Linked DNA regions of Neorhizobium galegae bv. orientalis str. HAMBI 540. The protein of the gene in region 1 interacts with the protein of each later gene in a pairwise test. Links are inferred from orthologs where the notes say so. Each region holds a gene or a part of one and is shown on either strand. Other genes may lie near its edges. The genes, in order: gyrA and gyrB.

The links.
Region 2: the proteins of gyrA (region 1) and gyrB interact in binary tests that used the Escherichia coli proteins (3 or more experiments, as listed by UniProt). The link is inferred for Neorhizobium galegae bv. orientalis str. HAMBI 540 from one-to-one orthologs.

The regions. Positions count from the first base shown.
Region 1 is NZ_HG938353.1:1,756,841-1,767,654, reverse strand. Bases 155-3,474 are described here. They hold gyrA (DNA gyrase subunit A), read right to left. Parts: upstream 3,172-3,474; coding sequence 355-3,171; downstream 155-354. Other genes in these bases: RG540_RS08945 (MarC family protein), read left to right, coding at 3,399-3,474. Also shown: RG540_RS32345 (hypothetical protein), read left to right, coding at 1-62; more of RG540_RS08945, read left to right, coding at 3,475-4,028; RG540_RS08940 (HPP family protein), read left to right, coding at 4,138-5,286; RG540_RS33115 (hypothetical protein), read right to left, coding at 5,539-5,949; RG540_RS08930 (single-stranded DNA-binding protein), read right to left, coding at 6,218-6,766; excinuclease ABC subunit UvrA, read left to right, coding at 7,016-9,937; RG540_RS08920 (DUF72 domain-containing protein), read left to right, coding at 9,962-10,774; RG540_RS08915 (bifunctional ADP-dependent NAD(P)H-hydrate dehydratase/NAD(P)H-hydrate epimerase), read right to left, coding at 10,771-10,814. UniProt on the Escherichia coli protein: A type II topoisomerase that negatively supercoils closed circular double-stranded (ds) DNA in an ATP-dependent manner to maintain chromosomes in an underwound state.
Region 2 is NZ_HG938353.1:4,156,138-4,169,850, reverse strand. The notes cover bases 6,635-9,689. They hold gyrB (DNA topoisomerase (ATP-hydrolyzing) subunit B), read right to left. Parts: upstream 9,353-9,689; coding sequence 6,917-9,352; downstream 6,635-6,916. Other genes in these bases: RG540_RS20060 (helix-turn-helix domain-containing protein), read right to left, coding at 9,491-9,689; RG540_RS20070 (nitroreductase family protein), read left to right, coding at 6,635-6,781. Outside these bases: trpB (tryptophan synthase subunit beta), read right to left, coding at 1-749; RG540_RS20095 (phosphoribosylanthranilate isomerase), read right to left, coding at 761-1,417; RG540_RS20090 (M48 family metallopeptidase), read right to left, coding at 2,216-2,977; RG540_RS20085 (DUF2852 domain-containing protein), read right to left, coding at 3,069-3,491; RG540_RS20080 (polyhydroxyalkanoate depolymerase), read right to left, coding at 3,640-4,923; RG540_RS20075 (fumarylacetoacetate hydrolase family protein), read right to left, coding at 5,184-6,026; more of RG540_RS20070, read left to right, coding at 6,182-6,634; more of RG540_RS20060, read right to left, coding at 9,690-9,856; RG540_RS20055 (Smr/MutS family protein), read right to left, coding at 9,853-10,434; mltA (murein transglycosylase A), read right to left, coding at 10,431-11,549; RG540_RS20045 (Tim44/TimA family putative adaptor protein), read right to left, coding at 11,546-12,244; RG540_RS20040 (FxsA family protein), read left to right, coding at 12,371-12,886; protein-export chaperone SecB, read left to right, coding at 12,972-13,448; dnaQ (DNA polymerase III subunit epsilon), read right to left, coding at 13,500-13,713. UniProt on the Escherichia coli protein: DNA gyrase negatively supercoils closed circular double-stranded DNA in an ATP-dependent manner to maintain chromosomes in an underwound state.

The DNA.
Region 1 (10,814 bases):
AATTGGCAGATCTGAATTATCCGCAGGTAACGGGTCGTTATAGCGATCTCTCGTACTACTGAGGCGGATACACGGACCAGAAAGGATTCCCATGTTCGTGACGTTGACAGTACTTGCAGGTTTGATCAGCATCATGTTCGTGGCTTCCGTGGCCTCAACGATTTCCGAGCTCCGGCGCGAACGTGCCGACATGAAGGATTTCAGGGATTTCTCGCGCCGTCACAGCGCATTCTGACGATTTCACTGTAGCGAACCGCCTTCACAGACTTTCCCGTCGCAAGCGGTTCAAACAAAAGCCGGAGGATTTTCATCCTCCGGCTTTTTAGTGTGCCCGGTTTTTAGGGGGAATGCGGCCTATTCGGCCGCACCCTCATCCGTCGGGCCGGCTTCCGGAGCGGCGGCGCCGAGATCACCGGTCTCGCTGACGATTTCCTCCGGCAGACCATTGCCGTTCTCTTCGTCGCCTTCCGGCTCGCTGATACGCTCGACCGAAACAACCTTCTCATCTTTCGCCGTCGAGAAGATCGTGACGCCCTTCGTGGCGCGGCTGGCGATGCGGATGCCGTTGACCGGCACGCGGATCAGCACGCCGCCATCGGACACGAGCATGATCTGGTCGTTGTCCTCGATCGGGAAGGCGGCAACCAGTTCGCCGATCTCCGCGGTCTTGGACGTATCGGTGGCGCGGATGCCCTTGCCGCCGCGGCCCGATGTGCGGAAGTCGTAAGAGGACGACCGCTTGCCGAAACCTTTTTCCGAAACCGTCAGCACGAACTGTTCCCGTGCCTTCAATTCCTCGTAACGCTCATCGGAGAGCTGTCCCTCTTCGGTGACTTCCTCACCCACGAGAGCGATGTCCTCCTCGTCCACGCCAGCGGCGCGGCGTTCGGTCGCCGAACGCTTGAGATAGGCCGCGCGCTCCCAAGGCTCCGCATCCACATGGCCGACGATGGTCATGGAGATGATGCGGTCGCTGTCGCCGAGCGTGATGCCGCGCACGCCGATCGAATTGCGGCCGGCAAAGACACGCACGTCACCGACGGGGAAGCGAATGCACTGGCCGAGCGCGGTGGTCAGCAGCACATCGTCCTGATCGGTGCAGGTCTCGACGGAGAGGATTTCGTCGCCCTCTTCCTCGAGCTTCATGGCGATCTTGCCGTTGCGGTTGACCTGCACGAAGTCCGACAGCTTGTTGCGGCGAACGGTGCCGCGAGTGGTCGAGAACATGACGTCCAGGTTATCCCAGGTTGCCTCGTCCTCGGGCAGCGGCATGATCGTGGTGATGCGTTCGCCGGGTTCCAACGGCAGCATGTTGATCAATGCCTTGCCGCGGGACTGCGGCGTGCCGATCGGCAGGCGCCAGACCTTTTCCTTATAGACGATGCCGCGCGAGGAGAAGAACAGTACCGGCGTGTGGGTATTGGCCACGAACAGGCGCGTGACGAAATCCGCGTCGCGCGTCGCCATGCCGGAACGGCCCTTGCCGCCGCGACGCTGGGCACGATAGGTGCCGAGCGTGACACGCTTGATATAACCGAGATGCGAAACGGTGACGACCATGTCCTCGCGGGCGATCAGATCTTCGTCGTCCATTTCGAGGCCGGCATCAAGGATCTGCGAACGGCGCGGGGTGCCAAATTCATCGCGCACGGCGGCGAGTTCGTCCTTGACGATCGTCTGGATGCGCAGACGCGACGACAGAATGTCGAGATAGTCGCTGATCTCGGCGCCGATCTTGTTGAGTTCGTCACCGATTTCATCGCGGCCGAGCGCCGTCAGGCGGGCGAGACGGAGCTCGAGGATGGCGCGGGCCTGTTCCTCGGACAGATTGTAGGTGCCGTCCTCATTAATCTTGTGGCGCGGATCGTCGATGAGGCGGATCAGCGCATCGACGTCCTGAGCCGGCCAACGACGGGTCATCAACTGCTCGCGCGCCGTCTGCGGATCGGGAGCGCGGCGGATCAGGAGGATGATTTCGTCGATATTGGCAACCGCGATCGCAAGCCCCACCAAGACGTGGGCGCGTTCGCGAGCCTTGCGCAGCAGGTATTTCGTGCGCCGGCTAACCACTTCCTCGCGGAAGGAGACGAAGGCGCGAAGCATGTCGAGCAGCGCGAGCTGTTCCGGCTTGCCGCCATTCAGCGCCACCATGTTGCAGCCGAAGGAGGTCTGCAGCGGCGTGTAGCGATAGAGCTGGTTGAGGATGACGTCGGCATTGGCATCGCGCTTCAGCTCGACGACAACCCGGTAACCCTGGCGGTCGGATTCGTCACGCAGGTCGGAAATGCCCTCGATACGCTTTTCACGCACCAGCTCGCCGATCTTCTCGACCATGGTCGCCTTGTTCACCTGGAAGGGAACTTCGGTGATGATGATCTGCTCGCGGTCGCCGCGCATCGGCTCGATCGCTGCGACGCCGCGCATGATCACTGAGCCGCGGCCGGTCTCGTAGGCGGAACGGATGCCGGCCCGCCCGAGGATCAGGGCACCTGTCGGAAAGTCCGGACCGGGAATGATTTCCATCATTTCCGGCAGTTCGATCGCCGGATTGTCGATCAGGGCGATACAGCCGTTGATAACTTCCACCAGATTGTGCGGCGGGATATTGGTCGCCATGCCGACGGCGATGCCGCCTGCGCCGTTGACCAAAAGGTTCGGGAATTTCGCCGGCACAACGACGGGCTCGGACAGCGTGCCATCGTAGTTGTCGCGGAAATCGACGGTTTCCTTGTCGAGATCGTCGAGCAGCGCATGGGCCGCCTTCTCGAGGCGGCATTCGGTGTAACGTTCGGCCGCCGGCGGGTCGCCGTCGATCGAACCGAAATTGCCCTGACCATCGATCAGCGGCAGGCGGAGCGACCAATCCTGGGCCATGCGCGCCAGCGCGTCATAGATCGCCGAGTTGCCGTGCGGATGGAATTTACCCATCACGTCCCCGGTCACACGGGCGCATTTGACGTATTTCTTGTTCCAGTCGATGCCGAGTTCCGACATGCCGTAGAGGATGCGCCGGTGGACCGGCTTCAATCCGTCGCGGACGTCAGGAAGGGCGCGGCTGACGATGACGCTCATGGCGTAATCGAGGTACGACCGCTGCATCTCTTCCATGATGGAAATGGGTTCGATGCCTGGAGGCAGCTTTCCGCCGCCGGGTGTGCTTTGCTCAGTCAAATCGGATCACGATCTCTGTTCGGAATCAGTTTCTTTTTTATAGCGGAAAGCGGTTCCGAGCGCCAATTTCCACAATGGTTTTGAACAGCTTTTGCGGCTTTAACGCGGCTTTTGAACAAGGTCGAAGCATGCCGCGACGCGGACGGAGTGGGCTTTCTTTCGCTGCCGGCCTGTCCTAACAATCTTCGCATGCGACTGCAAGGATTGCAGCCCGACAGGGAGAGGATATGGCGACCCCCGATATGCTGGTCAATGCCCTGACCACGATGCTCGTGACACTCGACCCGCCCGGGCTGGCGCCGGTCTTTCTGGGCTTGACCGTCGGCATGACCGCCCTTCAGCGGCGCCAGGTCGCCTTCCGAGGGTCGCTGATCGCCTTCGGCATCCTCGCCGTCTTTGCGCTGTTCGGTTCGAGCGTGCTCGGGCTGCTCGGCATATCGATCGGCGCCTTCCGCATTGCCGGCGGTCTGCTGCTCTTCTGGATCTCCTTCGAAATGGTGTTCGAGAAACGCCAGGAGCGGAAGGAAAAGACGTCCCAGGCCGCAATCACCATCGACCATATCCACAATATCGCGGTGTTTCCGCTGGCGCTGCCGCTGATTGCCGGACCGGGCGCGATCTCAGCCACGGTCCTGCTTTCCGGCACCCTGCCCGGCATTGTCGACCGTGCGCTCTTCATCGGTGTCATCGCGCTGATCATGCTGCTCGTCTACGCGACGCTTCTGGTCGCCGAGCGGCTCGACCGTTTCCTCGGCGTCACCGGAAGGGCGATCCTCACCCGTCTGCTCGGCGTGATCCTCGCGGCGCTCTCCGTCCAGTTCGTCGTCGACGGGGTGCGCTCAGCCTTCAATCTTTAGGCGCCGCAATCTTTAGGCAAGAAGACCCCCTGCCTTATAAGACACGGGCGACAGCGCGGAATTTTCTGCTAGAACGCGATTCATCTCACCTCACTCGAAGGTCTCCATGATGCGCCGCATGTTGCGCCGGCTCCTGCCGGAAGCCACCCCCGTCAGCCCCAAGGAAAGATTGCGTGCAGCGCTTGGCGCGCTCGCGGGCATTCTGGTGACCGGACTGCTGGGAAGCCTGGCTTTGAAGGCAGATGCAACGCTTCCGGCACTGGTCGCCCCTATGGGGGCATCGGCGGTGCTGCTGTTTGCAGTGCCTTCCAGCCCGCTTGCACAGCCGTGGTCGATCCTCGGCGGCAATATCGTCGCAGCCCTGGTCGGCGTGACCGCCGCTCTATTGATAACCGATCCGTTCCTGGCCTCGGCGGTGGCGATCGCCGTTGCCATCGCGGCGATGATGACGCTTCGGTGCCTGCATCCCCCGAGCGGCGCGATCGCGCTGACCGCAGTGCTCGGCGGACCGACGATCCATGAACTCGGATACGGTTTCGTGTTCTGGCCGGTCGCCGGCAATTCGCTGGTCCTGCTGCTGATCGCGCTGGCCTTCAACAATCTGACGGGACGTCGTTACCCGCACGCGGCCAAGCCGGCGGCGGCCGATCATGGTACGACCGACCCCGCCTCGATCCAGCGCATCGGCTTTACCTCCGCCGACCTCGACGATGTCCTGAAAGAATACGACGAGTTCCTGGATATCGATCGCGACGACCTCGAAACGATCCTGCGGCGGACGGAATTGCGCTCCTATCGCCGGCGCGCCGGCCACCTCGATTGCGCCAGCATCATGTCACGCGATGTGGTGGCGGTGGCGCCGGACAATTCGCTGAAAGAGGCGCACGATCTGATGCGCCTCCATCACTTCAAGGCCTTGCCGGTCACCAATGACAGGGCGGAAGTAGTCGGGATCGTCACCCAGACCGATTTTCTCGACAAGGCGAACTGGACGAGGGGGAAGCCAAGGATCGGATTTGCCCAGCGCCTGCGCCTCGTTCTGTCGGGCGCCAGCGCGCCGAACGACACGGTCAAGGACATCATGACGACGCCGGTCAAGACGGTTGGCCCGGCCACGCCGATCGCAGACGCGATCGTCATCTTTGCCGAAGAAGGGCTGCACTACCTGCCGGTAACCCGGGAGAACAACAAACTGGTGGGCATTCTATCGCAATCAGACGTCCTGGTCGCGATGCTCGCCGACAAGGCGGCCGCCTGAGCAACAATTCAGGCAGCTGCCGTTTCAGAGATCGATGGTAGCCGACCGATCAGAACGGTAATAGGGAATGAAACTGTAAACTGAGAGAGAGATACCAGCAATATCAGGCTCCTAGAGGAACGATCATCACGCTGTTTCGATAAAATGTAAATATATGATCCGATTCCAGGCCAAAACCGGCCTGTAGTTTACAAACGGCCTAAGACCGGGCGTGAAGGCTGTGCATACAGCCGCTTCCTGACCTGCGCCCTGCTACCTGGTAGGGTTGAAGTACAGGGGCACGATCAAATGCCGGACCTGGAAGTCCCGTCCCGTATTAACGTGTGTGTGGACCGATCGCCGGAACAGCCCTTGTGTTATGGCTCCGTCAAACCTGACATCCTTCCGTGCGACAGCGAGCCTTGACTGGTATTCTGAAAGAACGAGATCCGCCCTCGCTCCGAAGCAGTAGATGATCATCTCCCCGGCATCCTGACCCGCAAGGCCTGTGCTGTATCTATCCGCGAGGTATCGGCCGCAGAAGCCGACCAAGTCAATGATCTCACCAAGGGACAGGAAGACGCCTTCCCTGAGGCGCTCGCCGATATCTACTCCCCGGAGGTCGGCCCAGAGGTAGAGAAACATCAGCGAGCGAAGTTCGTTGAACAAGGTGTTCGGCTGCATGCCAAGCGCCCGTCGTTCAGCAGTGATCCAGAATGTAGGCCCTCGAGCGGAAGACCTGTGGCGACTTGAACTAGGAACGGCATCCGCTCGCCATCGGCAAAACGGGACCATCGCACAGCATACGGATTGAAGGGCTTAGTTGACAAAATTCAACGCTCCGCTACCACCGAATAAGTGACTATCCAGTAGAAAGCGGCTTGTCAACGATATTATTCTATGATTACAATGCGATCAGCATTCTAGTTTACAAAGGCCGGAGCGCTCCAAGCTAGAACGGGATGTCGTCGTCGAGATCGCGGGAGAAATTGCCGCCTGCCGGCTGACCGCCGGAGGACTGACCGCCGCGGCTCGCACCGCCTGCCGCCGGCCGGCGCTCGTAATCGTCGCCGCCGCCAAAATCGTTGCCGCCGAAGTCATTGCCGACACGATTGCCGCCAGCACCACCACGGTCGCCGCCGCCCTCGCCGCGACCGTCCAGCATGGTCAGCGTCGAGTTGAATCCCTGAAGCACGATTTCCGTCGAATAACGGTCGTTGCCTGTCTGGTCCTGCCACTTGCGGGTCTGCAGTGCGCCTTCGATATAAAGCTTGGCGCCCTTCTTCACATATTGCTCGACGACCTTGCAAAGGCCTTCGTTGAAGACGACGACCGTATGCCATTCGGTCTTCTCGCGGCGTTCGCCGTTGTTGCGATCGCGCCAGGTTTCGGACGTGGCGATGCGAAGGTTGGCGATCGGCCGGCCGTCCTGCGTCCGGCGGATTTCAGGATCAGCCCCCACATTCCCCACCAGGATTACCTTGTTCACACTACCAGCCATATTCGTCACCTCATCTGCCGCCCGGCCGGCGGCACCAAAAATCAATCGCGGCACTTTAGCCCATCGGGCTCAGCCATTGGGGTTTTTGCGACCTTTAATCCACAGGCAAATTTGTTCTTTATTTGTTCTAATTTATTCCTATAGTGCTGTCAACCGACTCGGGAACGGTGCCGCATCGCAGCAGTTTCGTCTCGACAGCCACGGATCTATCACTACATAAGGACCTTCAATCCTCCCGAGAGCATGAAGATGAGCGAACTGAAGAGCATTTCTATACGTGGTGCGCGCGAGCACAATTTGAAGGGCATCGATCTCGATCTGCCGCGCAACTCGCTGATCGTCATGACCGGCCTGTCGGGTTCGGGCAAGTCGTCGCTCGCCTTCGACACGATCTATGCGGAAGGCCAGCGGCGTTATGTCGAAAGCCTTTCGGCCTATGCACGCCAGTTCCTGGAAATGATGCAGAAGCCGGATGTCGACCAGATCGACGGGCTTTCGCCGGCGATCTCGATCGAACAGAAGACGACCTCGCGCAACCCGCGCTCGACGGTCGGCACCGTCACCGAGATCTACGATTATATGCGCCTGCTTTTTGCGCGCGTCGGGGTGCCCTATTCGCCGGCGACCGGCTTGCCGATCGAAAGCCAGACAGTCAGCCAGATGGTCGACCGCATCCTGGCCTTCGAGGAAGGCACGCGTCTTTATATCCTGGCGCCGATGATCCGTGGACGGAAGGGCGAGTATAAGAAGGAACTCGCCGACCTGATGAAAAAGGGGTTTCAGCGCGTCAAGGTCGACGGCCAGTTCTACGAGATCGCCGACGTTCCGGCGCTCGACAAGAAATACAAGCACGATATCGATATCGTCGTGGACCGGCTCGTGGTCCGTTCCGATATTGCCGCGCGTCTGGCCGACAGTCTCGAAACCTCGCTGAAACTGGCCGATGGGCTGGCGGTCGCCGAGTTTGCCGACAAGCCGCTGCCGCCGGGAGAGACTTCGGCCGGCGGATCCGCGAACAAGTCCCTCAACGAAACGCACGAACGGGTGCTTTTTTCGGAAAAATTCGCCTGCCCGGTCTCCGGATTCACCATTTCGGAAATCGAGCCACGGCTGTTTTCGTTCAACAATCCATTTGGCGCCTGCCCCACCTGCGACGGTCTCGGATCGCAGCAGAAGGTGGACGAGGCGCTGATCGTGCCGGAGCCTGCCCGGACGTTGCGCGACGGCGCGATTGCGCCATGGGCGAAATCCACCTCGCCCTATTACAACCAGACGCTGGAAGCGCTTGGCAAGGTTTTCGATTTCAAGCTCTCCAGCCGCTGGAACGAGCTTTCGGCGGAGGCGCAGAAAGCCATCCTCGAGGGCACCGAGGAAAAGATCGAATTCCACTATGCCGATGGCGCCCGCTCCTACAAGACGGTCAAGAATTTCGAAGGCATCGTGCCGAACCTCGAACGCCGCTGGAAGGAAACAGATTCCGCCTGGGCACGCGAAGAGATCGAACGATACATGTCGGCCGCCCCCTGCCCGGCCTGCAACGGCTATCGCCTCAAGCCCGAAGCGCTGGCGGTCAAGATCAACAAGCTGCATATCGGCCAGGTGACCGAGATGTCGATCCGGATCGCGCGCGACTGGTTCGAGGTGCTGCCGGAACAGCTGAACGCCAAGCAGAACGAAATCGCAGTCCGCATTCTAAAAGAGATCCGCGAACGCCTGCGGTTCCTGAACGATGTCGGCCTCGATTATCTCAGCCTGTCGCGCAATTCCGGCACGCTCTCCGGTGGCGAAAGCCAGCGCATCCGGCTTGCCTCGCAGATCGGCTCCGGCCTGACCGGCGTACTGTACGTGCTCGACGAGCCGTCGATCGGCCTGCACCAGCGCGACAATGCCCGGCTGCTCGATACGCTGAAACACCTGCGCGACATCGGCAACACGGTGATCGTCGTCGAGCATGACGAAGACGCGATCATGAGTGCCGACTACGTGGTCGATATCGGCCCGGCGGCTGGCATCCACGGCGGACAGGTGGTGGCGGAAGGCACGCCCAACGAGGTGATGGCCAACCCGAAATCGCTGACCGGCAAATATCTGTCAGGCGAACTCGGCGTGCCGGTTCCGACGGAACGCCGCAAGCCGAAGAAGGGCAAGGAAATCAAGGTTTTTGGCGCCCGTGGCAACAACCTCAAGAATGTCACGGCCGCCATTCCGCTTGGCGTCTTTACTGCCGTGACCGGCGTGTCCGGCGGCGGCAAATCGACCTTCCTGATCGAGACGCTCTATAAATCCGCCGCACGCCGCGTGATGGGGGCGCGCGAAATCCCGGCCGAACACGACAGGATCGATGGCTTCGAGCATATCGACAAGGTGATCGATATCGATCAATCGCCGATCGGCCGCACGCCGCGATCGAACCCGGCCACCTATACCGGCGCATTCACGCCGATCCGCGACTGGTTTGCCGGTCTTCCAGAAGCGAAAGCTCGTGGCTACCAGCCCGGCCGTTTCTCGTTCAACGTCAAGGGCGGCCGCTGCGAGGCCTGCCAGGGCGACGGCGTCATCAAGATCGAGATGCACTTCCTGCCGGACGTCTACGTCACCTGCGACGTCTGCCACGGCAAGCGCTACAATCGCGAGACACTCGACGTCACCTTCAAGGGAAAATCGATCGCCGACGTGCTCGACATGACGGTCGAGGAAGGCGTCGAGTTCTTCTCGGCGGTGCCAGCGGTGCGCGACAAGCTGCAGTCGCTCTTCGAGGTCGGCCTCGGGTACATCAAGGTGGGCCAGCAGGCCAATACGCTTTCGGGTGGCGAGGCGCAGCGCGTCAAGCTAGCGAAGGAACTGTCGAAACGTTCGACGGGGCGCACGCTTTATATCCTCGACGAGCCGACGACCGGCCTGCATTTCCATGACGTCGCCAAGCTTCTGGAAATGCTGCAAGAACTGGTGAACCAGGGCAATTCCGTGGTGGTCATCGAGCACAATCTCGAGGTCATCAAAACGGCCGACTGGATCATCGACATCGGCCCGGAAGGCGGCACCGGCGGCGGCGAAGTGGTCGCGGCCGGCACGCCCGAGCAGATCGTCAAGGAAAAGCGGTCCTATACCGGCCAGTTCCTGAAAGAACTGCTGGAGCGGCGGCCGGTCAAGAAGGTGGAAGCGGCGGAGTGAAGCTCTGCACAGGGGAGGCAATTCATGACCAAAGCCGGCACTATTCGCACGGGCATCGGCGGCTGGACCTTCGAGCCGTGGGAAGGCACGTTCTACCCTGAAAAACTGGCCAAGAAAAAACAGCTCGAATATGCGGCCAGCAAACTGAAGGTGATCGAGGTCAACGGCACCTATTACGGATCGCAGAAGCCGGAGACCTTCGCCAAATGGGCATCCGAGGTTCCAGATGGCTTCATCTTTTCGCTGAAGGCCAGCCGCTTCACCACCAACCGCAAGGTTTTGGCAGAGGCGGGGGAGTCGATCGAAAAATTCCTGACCCAGGGACTGACCGAGCTCGGCGATCATCTCGGGCCGCTGCTCTGGCAGTTCGCGCCGACCAAGAAGTTCGAGGCGGACGATTTCGAAGCCTTCCTGAAATTGCTGCCGAACAAGCTGGACGGGCTGAAGCTGATCCATGTGGTCGAAGTCCGTAACGACACATTCAAGGTGCCGGAATTTATCGCGTTGCTCGCGAAATATAACATCGCGCCGGTCTGTGCCGACCATTTCGACTATCCGATGATCGCGGACGTCACCGCGGATTTCGTCTACACGCGCCTGCAAAAAGGCTCGGACGACATCAAGACCTGCTACGCCGAAGAGGATATGAAGGCCTGGGCGAAAAGGTTGGAAACCTGGGCCGAGGGTGGCGTGCCGGACGACCTGCCGCTGGTCGATGACAAACATAAGCCGAAGAAGGAGCCGCGCGACGTTTTCGCCTTCTTCATCCATGAGGGCAAGGTGAACGCTCCCTATGGGGCAATGGCGATGCGTGAACTTTTGGAAAGCCGCAGCTAGAGATCCAGCCTTACGCCGGCATGGGTGGCGAGGTCTTCGG
Region 2 (13,713 bases), 2.4 Mb from region 1 along the record:
ATCGCGTTCGAACCGCCGCCAACGGCGGCGATGACGACATCCGGCAGCCTGCCTTCAGCTTCCAGCAACTGGGCGCGGGCTTCGGTGCCGATCACCGACTGGAAGTCGCGGACCATTTCCGGATAGGGATGCGGGCCGGCGGCGGTGCCGATCAGGTAATAGGTATCGTCGACATTGGTGACCCAGTCGCGCAGCGCCTCGTTCATGGCGTCCTTCAGTGTGCCGTGACCGGCGGTCACCGGACGGACTTCTGCACCGAGGAGCTTCATGCGGAAAACGTTCGGCGCCTGGCGCTGAACGTCGGTGGCGCCCATGTAGACGACGCAAGGGAAACCGAAGCGGGCGGCAACGGTTGCGGACGCGACGCCATGCTGGCCGGCGCCGGTCTCGGCGATGATGCGGGTCTTGCCCATGCGCTTGGCGAGCAGGATCTGGCCGATGCAGTTGTTGATCTTGTGCGAACCGGTGTGGTTCAGCTCTTCGCGCTTGAAATAGATCTTGGCGCCGCCGAGATGTTCGGTCAGGCGCTCGGCGAAATAAAGCGGGCTCGGGCGACCGATATAATGGGCGCCGAGATCAGCCAGCTCCTTCTGGAAGGAGGGATCGTTCTTCGCCTTTTCCCATTCGCCCTGGAGATCCAGGATCAGCGGCATCAGCGTTTCGGCGACAAAGCGCCCGCCGAAAATACCGAAACGGCCATCCTCATCGGGGCCGGCACGGAACGAATTGGGTTGTGGCGTCTCGTTCACTCTCTACTCCCTCACGCGCCCTTTCGACCCGCCTCTGCGACGGCATCGAAAAAGGCATCGATCATTCCAAGGTCCTTGATGCCCGGCGCGCTTTCCACGCCGGACGATAAGTCGATACCGCTTGCCCGCGTCGATTTGAGGGCAATGACGGCATTATCCTTGTTCAATCCTCCCGAAAGCATGTAATCCACGCCCTCGTCAAGGGAAGCCATCAGGCTCCAGTCGAAGGAAATGCCGTTGCCGCCCGGCAATTCGGATCCGGCGGGCGCTTTGGCATCGAAAAGAAAGCGATCGGCAATGCCGATATAAGGATCGATCCGGTCGAGATCGCCGGCTTCCTTCACCGAGAAAACCTTCATGACCGGCAGACCGAAAAGCGCCTTCACCTGCAGAACCCGTTCCGGGCTCTCATTGCCATGCAGTTGCAGGATGTCCGGCCGCACCATCGAGACGATGTCGTCGAGTTCCTCGTCGTCGGCATTGACGGTCACCGCCACGATCTTCACCCGTCCGCGGGCGCGATCGGCGAGGTCTCCGGCAAGGTCGGGTTCGACGTTGCGCGGGCTCTTGGCGAAAAAGATGAAGCCGATATGCGAAGCGCCCCGCGCCACGGCGCGATCGACAGCCTCGGGGGTCTTCAACCCGCAAATCTTGATATCAGGTTTCATGACGTGCGGAGTGGCATGAAATTCCGCCGGAGTCGAGGCAAATCATAGCAGACGGAGTGCGGCCTTGTCCTCGGGTCAAGCCCGAGGATAACGAAGGACACATTACGCCCTTGGCGATCATGATTATTTTCATTCCCGGGCTAAGCCCGATGATCGGCCGGGACACGTCAGGTGCCTCGTATAGATTTAGTTTAGGTGACACGCGACGTGCCCCGTTCGGTGTGTTTTTCCGCGCAACTCCGGTCCCTCTGCGGCGGTATGGTCTTACGTCCTTGCGGAATGCCATACCGGGTTGTGTGCGACACACGCACGCCCCGCCTTGAGGCGAGAGGGAGACCATTTTCTGCGCAGCCCCTGACGATCCGCTTGCATAACGGCGGTTCGTCAGATCACCGGTCCCATCTCGCCGGTTATGCCGACCGGTGTAGCCGAAACGGGACGGGGGGATTGTAGGCATAGGTTTGATGGGCGGGGATGAAAAGAGACCGATTTGAGAGTAACTTTGCCTCAAGTGACTGATTTGCCTAAGCAAGCCCCCCTCTGCCCTGCCGGGCATCTCCCCCACAGGTGGGGAGATCACAAGCGGCATGATCCCCGCTTCCAAGCTACCGCCGCGAAACGTGGTACTCTCAATCGAGGGCTGTGAGCAGGCTCCAGCCAATCTCCCCCCTTGTGGGGGAGATGCCCGACAGGGCAGAGGGTGGTACCACGCCCGCCGCTGCTGACCGTTCCCTGCACTTACTATGGCTTCTTCTCCGTCATCCTCGGGCTCGACCCGAGGATCCACGCCCCACCTCGTCACTCGAAATCAATCGCATGTAGCTGGGACCCATGCTGTTTCAGCCATTTTCGGGCCTCTTCCATGCGCGGGCAGAGCTCTCGGCACAGCGCCCAGAATTTCGGGCCGTGGTTCATCTCCTTCAGGTGCGCCACTTCATGGGCGGCGAGATAATCGATGACGAGAGGCGGAGCCATGACGATGCGCCAGGAAAAACTGAGGTTTCCATCCCAGGAGCAGGAACCCCAGCGGCTGCGGGTGTCCTTCATGGAGACCGACTTGATCGGTTTGCGGATGGCGGCGGCGTGGCGGGCAACCAGCACTTCGAGATCCTTGCGCGCTTCCTTCTTGAAGAAGGCGGAGAGCCGGCGACCCATGTGATCCTCGAGGCCGCTGACCCTCAGCACCGGTTCGCCATCGACCAGGACGGCTTCGGTGAGGCCGCGCAGCGTGCCGGTATGTTCGATCCGATGGGGCACGCCGCGAAAGGCGATGCGGCCGCCCGATCGGATCGGGTTATCGGCCGAAAACTTGGCGAGCTTGGTGAGGAGCCAGCCCTGGTGCCGATCGAGGAAATCGTCGATCTCGCGCTTCAGCAGACCTGCCGGCACGGTGAGATTGAGCGCGCGGCCGCCGGGTTCGATCCTGAGCGTGATGCGGGTGGCGCGGCGGTTTTCCCTGATTGTCAGCGGCATCGCCCGATCACCGACATCAAGCGTCCGCTTCACCGTTTCGAGCGGTTTCGGCTTGGAGCGGACTGGCTTTTTCAGAAGCGCGAACATGGACCCTTTCTAGCCGATTCCTTTCCATAAGAAAGCCGGCGTCTAAACGACGCCGGCTCCCCATCACGTTTCACGTGAATCCTTGGGAGGATCAGAGATCGACAACCGGGTTCTGACCGGAGGAACGGTTCTGCCGCTCACGCATGAAGCGGTCGAATTCTTCCTGGTCTTTGGCGCGGCGAAGCTCGCGGACATAGTTGTCGAATTCTTCGCGCATCTCATCCAGCTTGCGGCGCTCTTCCTCGATCCGGTCGATCTCGGTCTTGCGCCAATCGTCAAAGGCGACGTTGCCCGTGGTGAAATGCGTGTTGTAGCGGGACTTCGCCCGACGGCAGCCGGCGAACATCCGGTCGGCGCGGTGGTTGGCATCACGCTTGAAGCCGCGGAGCCTCTCCCCGAACAGAATATAGGCGAGCATGGCAAGGCCGAGCGGCCAGAAAACGACGAAACCGAGCACCATGAGCGCGATGGTAGCCGGCGTCCACTCCGGACGAATCAATGCTGACTGGTTCATTGGTCACACCCTGATGTTTCAGCGGGTGGCCACATGCCAGCCCGACTGAATTCGATTTGGTGAGCCCATGATCCGCCTTCAAGAAGAGAGATCATTAAATTCAAGAAGATGCTGAAATATAAACCAGAATTCGAAGACGCGACCGGACCTAGCCGGCCTTGCCGCCCTTGATGACCCGCTTGACCGGAGCCTTCTTGGCCACAGACCTGGCATGTTTCTGGGTGAAGGCAACAATGCGAGGCGCGATCTCGCGGCGGAAACGCGAGCCGTTGAACACGCCGTAATGGCCGACATCCGGCTGCATGTAATGCAGGCGCATGTCATCGGGGATATTGGGGCAGATGGTCTGCGCCGCATTGGTCTGGCCGAGACCGGAAATATCGTCGTTCTCGCCCTCGACGGTCAGAAGCGCCACCTGACGGATGAGCTTGGTATCGACCGGTACATTCCGGTGCATCATCTCGCCCTTCGGCAGCGAATGCTTGATGAAGACCGTGTCGACCGTCTGGAGGTAGAATTCCTCGGTCAGGTCCATAACCGCCAGATATTCATCGTAGAACTCGCGATGCTTCTCGGCAGACTCGCCGTCGTTCTTGACGAGGTGCTGGAAAAATTCCTTGTGGGCGCTGACATGTCGGTCAAGGTTCATCGACATGAAGCCGGACAATTGCAGGAAGCCCGGATAGACGCGGCGCATGAAACCTGTATGCGGCCACGGCACGTTCATGATGACGTTATCGCGGAACCATTCGATCGGATGTTCTTCCGCAAGCTTGTTGACGGCGGTCGGGTTGATGCGGGTGTCGATCGGACCGCCCATCAGGATCATCGAGGCGGGAATCATCGAATCTCGCTGCGATTCCATCACCGCCACGGCAGCCAGCACCGGGACGGAAGGCTGACAGACCCCGATGACATGGGCGCCGGGGCCGATCGCATGCAGCATCTCGATAATGTAGTCGATATAGTCGTCGAGATCGAAGCGGCCGTCGGTGATCGGCACCATGCGGGCATCGATCCAATCCGTGATGTAGACGTCCGCGCTCGGCAGCAGCGCTTCCACGGTGCCGCGCAGCAGCGTCGCATAGTGGCCGGACATCGGCGCGACGATCAGGATCTTCTGGTCCGGGGCCCGGCCGGCGGGCAGATCGCGGCGGAAATGCAGGAGATTGCAGAAAGGCTTGGTCCAGACGATCTCTTCCGTTACCGCTACGGTCTCACCATCGACAGTCGTGAAGGGGAGATCGAAGGCCGGCTTGCCGTAACGGCGCGTGATGCGCTCGAAGACTTCGAGGCTGGCGGACAGCGTGCGGCCCATCGTGGTGTGGGAAAACGGATTGAGCGGATTGGAATAGAAGAAGTGCATGGCATCCGCGGCGGCGCGGACGGGGGCCATTGCGGCGTGGTTCATCTCGTAGAACTGATAGAACATCGACGTGCTACCTTTCGTGATTTCCGACAGCGCATTCGACAGGGACATCGAACCGATCGGTTCAGGAGCAGTGTGAGGATAGGCAAGCACTTTTCTATTGCGATGCAACATTATGGGGAATACCGGCTGATTTGGCCAAGAGGAAGGCGGGGCCGCAGATCATTCTGCTGTCTTGAGAATGACATGTAAGCTTTAAAGTTCCACCTTCCAAGCCTGGTTAAGGACTCATGCCCGCCGGCGGGCATGAGTCCTCCTATTATTTAGACGTCAGCGACGAAGGTCTGGCGCTGGGTGCCGAGGCCGTCGATGCCGAGTTCGACGACTTCGCCGGGTTTCAGGAAACGCTGCGGCTTCATACCGAGGCCGACGCCCGGAGGCGTGCCGGTCGAGATGATGTCGCCCGGATGCAGCGACATGAACTGGCTGAGGTAGGAGACGAGATAACGAACGCCGTAGACCATCGTCTTCGTGGATCCGTTCTGCATCTTCTCGCCATTGACCGTGAGCCACATGCCGAGGTTCTGCGGGTCGGCGATTTCGTCCTTGGTGACCAGCCATGGGCCGATCGGTCCGAAGGTGTCGCAGGACTTGCCCTTGGTCCACTGGCCCGAACGCTCGCTCTGGAAGGCGCGTTCGGAGACGTCGTTGGTCAGGCAGTAGCCGGCGACATAATCCATCGCGTCGGCTTCGGAGACGTATTTCGCCGTCTTGCCAATAACGACGCCGAGTTCGACTTCCCAGTCGGTCTTTTCAGAACCGCGCGGGATGACCACGTCGTCATTCGGGCCGACGATGGCGGAGGTCGCCTTCATGAAGATGATCGGCTCAGGCGGTACGGTCGCCCCAGTTTCGGCGGCGTGGTCGGAATAGTTGAGGCCGATGCAGATGAACTTTCCGGTGCCGGCGACGCAGGCACCGATGCGGGTCGGCTGCAATTCGGGCAGGCTTTCCGGATCGAGAGCGGCGATCTTGGCAAGGCCTTCCGGGGAAATAGCAGGCCCGGCAATGTCGGCTACATGGCCGGACAGATCGCGGATCTTGCCCTTGTTGTCAAAAAGTGCCGGCTTTTCATGGCCCGACTCACCAATGCGCATCAGTTTCAAAACATGGTCCTCCATTTATCGAGGAGGTTTATGAAACATGCGCCCCAGCTTGTCACCCCCGTTTTCAGCCAACCAGAAGTCTGTTGCCAAGCAGGTCGGCAAGCCTATTGTTAATCTTAGATCTACTCCCGGCCTGCAATTTCGGAGAACGCCCAATGACCAGCAGCAACACCCGCGACTCGGAATTTCCGATCGATACCTTTTTCCTCGACCGCTGGTCGCCGCGGGCGTTTACCGAAGAGACGATCGATCAGGCGACCATGCTGACGATCCTCGATGCCGCTCACTGGGCGCCCTCCTCCGGCAACAACCAACCCTGGCGTTTCATCTATGCGCTGCGCGGCACGCCATCTTTTCCGGTGCTCGTCGACATTCTTTCGCCGGGTAACCAGCGCTGGGCGCAGAACGCGGCAGCGCTGATGATCGTCGTCTCGAAGACCTATCGCGTGGCAAGCAATGGCGAGCGCCGGCTCGCCTACACCCATTCCTACGATACGGGTGCCGCCTGGTTCTCGGTGATCTGCCAGGCGATGAAACTCGGTTATCACGCGCATGGCATGGAGGGTTTCGACAAGGAAAAGGCCGTCGAAGTGCTTGGCATTCCGGAAGGTTACCGGGCCGAGGCGGCGGCTGCGATCGGCCGCATCGCGGACCGGAGCACGCTTCCCGACGACCTTGCCGAGCGGGAGGTTCCGAGCAAGCGCAAGCCGGTTTCGGAGATCGCCTTCGAGGGAAAATTCACCGGAGAGCCCTGAACGCCGGCGATATGTCTCGAATTGTTTCACGTGAATCCCTATCCACAGGAAAGATTCACGTGAAACATTTTTGAACTGGACAAACAAAAAGCGGCGGCCCGAGGACCGCCGCTTTCTTGTTGTGAAGCTTCAACGTTAGATGTCGAGGTTGGCGACGCTCAGCGCGTTTTCCTGAATGAACTCGCGGCGCGGTTCGACTTCGTCACCCATCAGGCGTGAGAAGAGACCGTCAGCGTCGGTGGCATCGTTGACCCTGACCTGCAGCAGCGAGCGGACGTTCGGATCGAGCGTCGTTTCCCAGAGCTGCTCCGCGTTCATCTCGCCGAGGCCTTTGTAACGCTGCATGGAGAGACCCTTGCGGCCCGTCGCGAAAATCGATTCCAGGAGGGCGCGGGGGCCGGACATTTCCTGCTGGCCGTCCTTGCGGGTAAGGACCGGCGGCGTGCGGTAGATTTCCTGCAGGCGCGCGGTCATCTGGTCGATATGGCGGGCATCGGCCGAGCCGATCAGCGCCACGTCGACGGCCGCGACTTCCTTGACGCCACGCACCATGCGCTCGAAACGCAGGCCGCCCTCGTCCGTCACATGGCCGGCCCAGCCGCGTTCGGTCTCTTCGGCGATCATGTCCAGGCGACGAGCGACTTCGTCGGCGGTTTGCTGGGCCCGTTCGCGATTGTCGGTAAGCTCCGGATTGAGCGCACCGGCGATAGCAGCCTGTTCGATGATCGAGCGGCTATAGCGGGAATGCAGGCCTTCGACCAGAGCGCGCAGGCGCAGTGCATCCTGGATGACTTCGCGCATGTCCTGGCCGGCACGCACTTCACCGGAACCGAGCGTTAACGTCGCTTCCTCGAGGCCCATGGTGATCAGGTACTCTTCCAGCGCGCTTTCGTTCTTCAGGTACTGGATCGACTTGCCGCGGCTGACCTTATAGAGCGGCGGCTGAGCGATATAGATATGCCCGCGTTCGATCAGGTCAGGCATCTGACGGAAGAAGAAGGTCAGAAGCAGGGTACGGATATGGGCGCCGTCAACGTCGGCGTCCGTCATGATGATGATCTTGTGGTAACGCAGCTTGTCAGCGTTGAACTCGTCCTTGCCGATCGACGTGCCGAGCGCGGTGATCAGCGTGCCGATTTCCTGGCTTCCGAGCATCTTGTCGAAACGAGCACGCTCGACGTTGAGGATCTTGCCGCGGAGCGGGAGGATCGCCTGGTTCTCACGCGAACGACCCTGCTTGGCGGAACCGCCGGCGGAATCGCCCTCGACGAGGAACAGTTCGGACTTGGCCGGATCGCGCTCGGAGCAATCGGCAAGCTTGCCGGGCAGCGAGGCGATGTCGAGCACGCCCTTGCGTCGGGTCAATTCGCGGGCCTTGCGGGCGGCTTCGCGGGCGACCGCTGCTTCGACCACCTTGCCGACGAGGATCTTCGCTTCCGTCGGATGTTCTTCAAACCAGGTGCTCAGCGCTTCGTTCATCAGGCTTTCGACCACCGGCCGAACTTCCGACGAAACGAGCTTATCCTTGGTCTGCGATGAAAACTTGGGGTCTGGCACCTTGACGGAGAGCACGGCGGTCAGGCCCTCGCGGCAGTCTTCTCCCTGCAGCGTTACCTTTTCCTTTTTGGTGATACCGGAACTATCCGCATAGGACGTCACTTGGCGCGTCAGCGCGCCTCGGAAGCCGGCCATATGGGTGCCGCCGTCGCGTTGGGGGATGTTGTTGGTGAAGCAGAGCATGTTTTCGTGGTAGCTGTCGTTCCACCACATGGCCACTTCGACGGTCATGCCGTCTTTCTCGCCCTTGATGGCGACGGGCTTGTCGACCAACGGTTTCTTGGAGCGATCGAGATAACGGACGAAGGCTTCGAGACCTCCGTCATACAGCATCTCTTCTTCCTTGATGTCCGGCTTGCGCTTGTCGGTTAGCCGGATTCTGACGCCCGAATTCAGGAAGGCCAGTTCGCGCAGGCGATGCTCGAGCGTGCCGTAGTCGTATTCGGTCATCGTGAACGTTTCGGAGCTGGCGAGGAAGGTGACCTCGGTTCCGGAACGGCCTTCGTATTCGCCGATGACCTTGAGCGGACCGTCGGCGACGCCATGAGTGAAGGAAATCTCGTGGAGCTTGCCGTTGCGGCGGATGCGCAGTTTCAGCCAGACGGACAATGCGTTGACGACCGAGACGCCGACGCCGTGCAGACCGCCGGACACCTTGTAGGAGTTCTGGTCGAACTTACCGCCCGCGTGGAGTTGGGTCATGATCACTTCGGCAGCGGAGACGCCTTCGCCGGTGTGAATGTCGGTCGGGATGCCGCGTCCGTTGTCCGTGACGGTGATCGAACCGTCGGCATTAAGGGTCACGGTAACCAGGTCGGCATGACCGGCAAGCGCTTCGTCGATCGCGTTGTCGACGACTTCGTAGACCATGTGGTGCAGGCCAGAGCCGTCGTCAGTATCGCCGATATACATGCCGGGGCGCTTACGCACTGCATCAAGGCCCTTCAGAACCTTGATCGAGTCGGCACCGTATTCGGCACTCGCGCCATTATCGCTGACGGGTGTATCGGTCATCAGTATCTTCCAATTCGTTTGAGATGCCGGTGAAGCGAATCACCGGCTATTCCACCCTCAGAATATAGGGAAATCGGGGCGGTTTCTAAAGGTTGAGCCTCGCCAATACGGCATGAAAGCCGTGGATGCGTGGCGAATTCAGCCTCGCATCTCGGCTTTTTTGAGGAGCGTGTCCATTTCCTCTATCACGTCGGGTGGTAAAGAGCGAATCCGCTGCGCCAGACGGTTGGCAAAGCCGGTGTATGATGGCGGCAGACCCGCGGTATCGAGCACGACTTTCGGATGGGACGCTTCGGCAAGGCGGAAAAGCTCTTCCGCCTCATCCCAGATGACGTTGAAATAGCCGGCGATCCGCTGCAGCAGTTCGAACGTCGGACGACCGCGCTTTCCATGCTCCAGGGCGGAGAGGTAGGCAGGCGTGACGCCGATCGCCTTCGCAAGCTCGCGCTGGGTGATGCCCTTGCGGCGGCGCAACTCTCTCAGTGCATGACCGAAAGGCGTCATTCCCGATCCCCTCGGCCGCGTGAAAGCCGCACATACATGGCGCCCTCCCCGCCGTGATGGCGCGCCGCCCATTCGTAGGAGGAGATCAGGAAGCGGAATTCGGCCTTCGAAAACCATAGGGGCACGGCGCGTCGGAGCGCGCCTTCGCTGCCCATCGAACTGCCCTTGCCGGTGATCACCAGAACGTGGCGGAGCCCGCGTTCATGGGCCCGCAGCAGAAAGTCGAGAAGCAGGTCGTGGGCCTCGCCCTGGAATAGTCCGTGCAGATCGAGCCGAGCATCGATCGGCAGCCGGCCCTTGGCGAGCTTTTTCTTAACGGGCTTTTCGAGTGGCTGATGAGAGCCTACGGGACGCCTGGAGGGGACGGCAACCGGAAGTTCGACCGCATAACTTTCTTGCCGCGGCGCGGGTTTCGGTTTTGCTGCTTCGACGGCGGCTTCTTCCGCGACAATCTTCGCTGCTTCGGCTTCCTCGAATTGCAGGATTTCCTTCATGCGGCCAGGTAGGGCGCGGGCGGACTTGGCAACCCTGCCCCACAATATCCGCTCTTCCGGATCGAGTTTGCGACCGCCCTTCATCCGCCGTACCTGACAGCCGCTGCCTTGGGGATGAGGATATAGAAATCCGCGTCGTTGCGCACGGTTCCAGCGAGCTCACCCGCCTCGAAACCGGAGCCGGTAAAAATGTCGCCCCGCGCCGGACCGACGATTGCCGAGCCGGTATCGAGCGCCAGCATCAGCCGTGCGAAGGGTTTGCCCCCATCCATATGGATCAGCGTCTCGGACCGGATGAAAAAGGGAAAACCGAAAGTGTGGATCTGGCGATCGACCGCCAGCGAGCGTCCCGAGATCAGCGGCACCTTGGCAGCAGCCACTGGCCCGAGTGACGGATCGGAGACATCCGCTTCCCGGAAGAAGATGTAGGAACGATTGTGCCAGAGCAGTTCGTCAACCTTAGCCGGATTCTCCGCAAGCCAGGCGCGGATGCTCTGCATGGAAATCTTGGCGGGATCGATCTCGCCGCGGTCGATCAGCAGCTTGCCGATCGGCGAGAACGGATGACCCGCCTTGGCCGCATAGGTAATCCGCCGGATGTTTCCATCCGGATATCTCAGTCTTGCGGCGCCCTGAACGTGGATGAAGAAGACATCGACCTTGGATTTCGCGTAAGCGATCTCCAGGCCGCGGCCTTCGAGCAAACCACGATCGATCTCGCCGCGATCCGGGTAGGGCTCGATTCCATCAGGTGTCTGCCGGCCAAACATGTAGCCGGAGTCCAATCCTGCCGGACGGTTACTGTCGTCGAGATCAATAAGATCGTCCGGACGATAGTAGAAAGGATGCGCCCAGACATCGTCCCGCGTTTCCGAGACCTCTATTTCCGGCTCATAGAAAGCGGTGACGAAACCGCGCCGGCCGTCGTTGCGCGCGATCAGGAAGGGTGTGCAATGGGTTTCGAAAAAGGCCCTGGCGGAAACGGGATCGCCCGGGAGGTCCCGGGCGGCTTCGATGAGGGTGCCGAGTTCTTCGGCGGTCAGGCCGAGGGAACCGGTGCGGTATGGCTTGACCTTGCGGATATGCTCGAGCGACGCGCGCATGCCGGCAAACAGTGCCGTCGGATCGTCATCGCCCCACCCCGCAAGATCGGAGAAGGATACCGGCCGTAGAGTATAATCCGCAGAGCTCAAGGTCATTGTTCGGATTCGGTAGCGACCAATCTCCAGTTCGGATCGCGGGAGTGGATGTCGCGGGCGAAGGTCCAGATGTCGGTGACTTCGGCCACGGTTTCCTGGTCGCCGTCGATCAGTGCGCCGGCCTTGTCATAGGTCGCGGAAATCAGCTGACTGACGATGCGGACGGTGATCTGTTCCTCGGCATCCTTGACCGCGGCATGGGTGATATCCGCCTTGTCAATGCCGACGAATGTGGACTTCACCACTTCGCCGCGGGATTCCCGGTCGGTGATCGCCGTATCGAACCCGTCGAACACCTCTTTGGAGAGAAGGCCCTTCAGCGTCTTCCGGTCGCCGTCAGCAAAAGCCATGACGATCATTTCGTACGCCATGCGGGCGCCGTTCAGAAACTCGCGGGGACGGAAAGCGGGATCGGACTTGACCAATTCGCGCAGCGCGGCGTTAAGCGGCGTAGCCGGCTTGGCGAGAGCGTCGACATCCGCATAACGCTGCTCGTCCTCCGTGGCATCCCGGCGCGGCAGGGTCACGACCTTGCTGTCGTCGCCGCCCGGGTTTTTTGCGACGTCGCGGGGGCTGTAAGGATCGAACGGCGGCTTCTCACTTCCCGTCCGGCGTCCGAGCACACTGCGCAGTTGCAGGAAGATCAGAACCGCTGCGACGAGGAAAAAGAGTGTTATAAAGTCGTTAGAGCCCATCTTAACCCGCATTTGGCGTTTAAAAGTTCGGTGCAGTTTCTCATATAGTCTGCATACGCCTATCATTCAAATGGCGAAGACGTTAGCGCTTTGCGCACTTCTGGATATCACGACACAGGGAATACCATGCGCTTCTTTCTCGTGCCGCTTCTTCTTATCGGCTGGCCCCTCGCCGAAATCGCGGGCTTCGTGCTGGTCGGCAAAGCACTCGGCCTCTGGGCGACGCTCGGCCTGGTGATCGGTACGGCGGTGCTCGGAGCCATCCTGCTGCGCAACCAGGGCACCCAGATCCTGAGACAGATTTCCACCGAGAGCCGCGACGGCCGCGCACCCGGCCGCGCCCTGATCGACGGAGCGATGATCGTCGTTGCCGGCATCATGCTGTTGCTGCCCGGTTTCATCACCGACATCATCGGGCTTGCGCTGTTCATTCCCTTCGTGCGCAGCCTGATCTGGTCTGTGATCGGCCGGCGTATCGTGGTCGTCCGTTCGCCTCGCAGCAAGAGCTATCAATACGAAAGCCCGAGGCCTTCGCCGGAGGCCAACAAAACCGGGCCGGTGGTCGATCTCGACGAGCAGGACTACCATCGCGATCCCGATCCCTCCTCGCCCTGGACCGGACCGAAAAGCAGGGAACCTTGAGGGGTTCAGCCCGTTGGCCAGGGTTGTAAGCCCACAAGCGAAATGTTAGAGGGCCTCAACGCTCCAAAGCCTCGAGGAAATCCCAATGGCAGATGATAACAACCAGGCCGAAACGCCGTCCCTCAACATCCTGGCGCAATACACCAAGGATCTCTCCTTCGAGAACCCGGGCGCTCCGCGCTCGCTGCAGGCGCGCGACAAGGCGCCGGCGATCAACATCAATGTCAACGTCAACGCCAATCCGCTTTCGGACGCCGATTTCGATGTTATCCTGACGCTGAACGCCGAAGCCAAGGAAGGCGACAAGATCGTCTTCGCGGCCGAGCTGGTTTACGGCGGCGTTTTCCGCATCACTGGTTTCCCCCAGGAGCACATGCTGCCGCTCCTCTTCATCGAGTGCCCGCGTCTCCTGTTCCCGTTCGCCCGCCAGATCATCGCCGACGTGACGCGCAACGGCGGTTTCCCGCCGCTGATGATCGATCCGATCGATTTCGCGCAGATGTTCACGCAGCGTATGGCCGAAGAACAGGCCCGCTCCAAGGTCCAGGCTCTCGACAGCTGAGATCGGATTTTTTGATTTGACGAAAGAGCCCGGGTTTCGACCTGGGCTTTTTTATTCGGCCTGCTTGTAGTTCAGCCAGACCGCCTTGTCCTTCAGCGACGTGACCATGGCCGCATGCGCTTCGAGTTCGGCTTCGGTCAGCCGGCGGCTAAGCGGCCGCGGACGGCCGGTCACCGCCACCACGACTTCATCGACTTCGACCACCGTCGCAGACCGTTCGTTGCCCATCAGGCCGAGCGCCGTCTGACGACCGCCGGTCATCTCG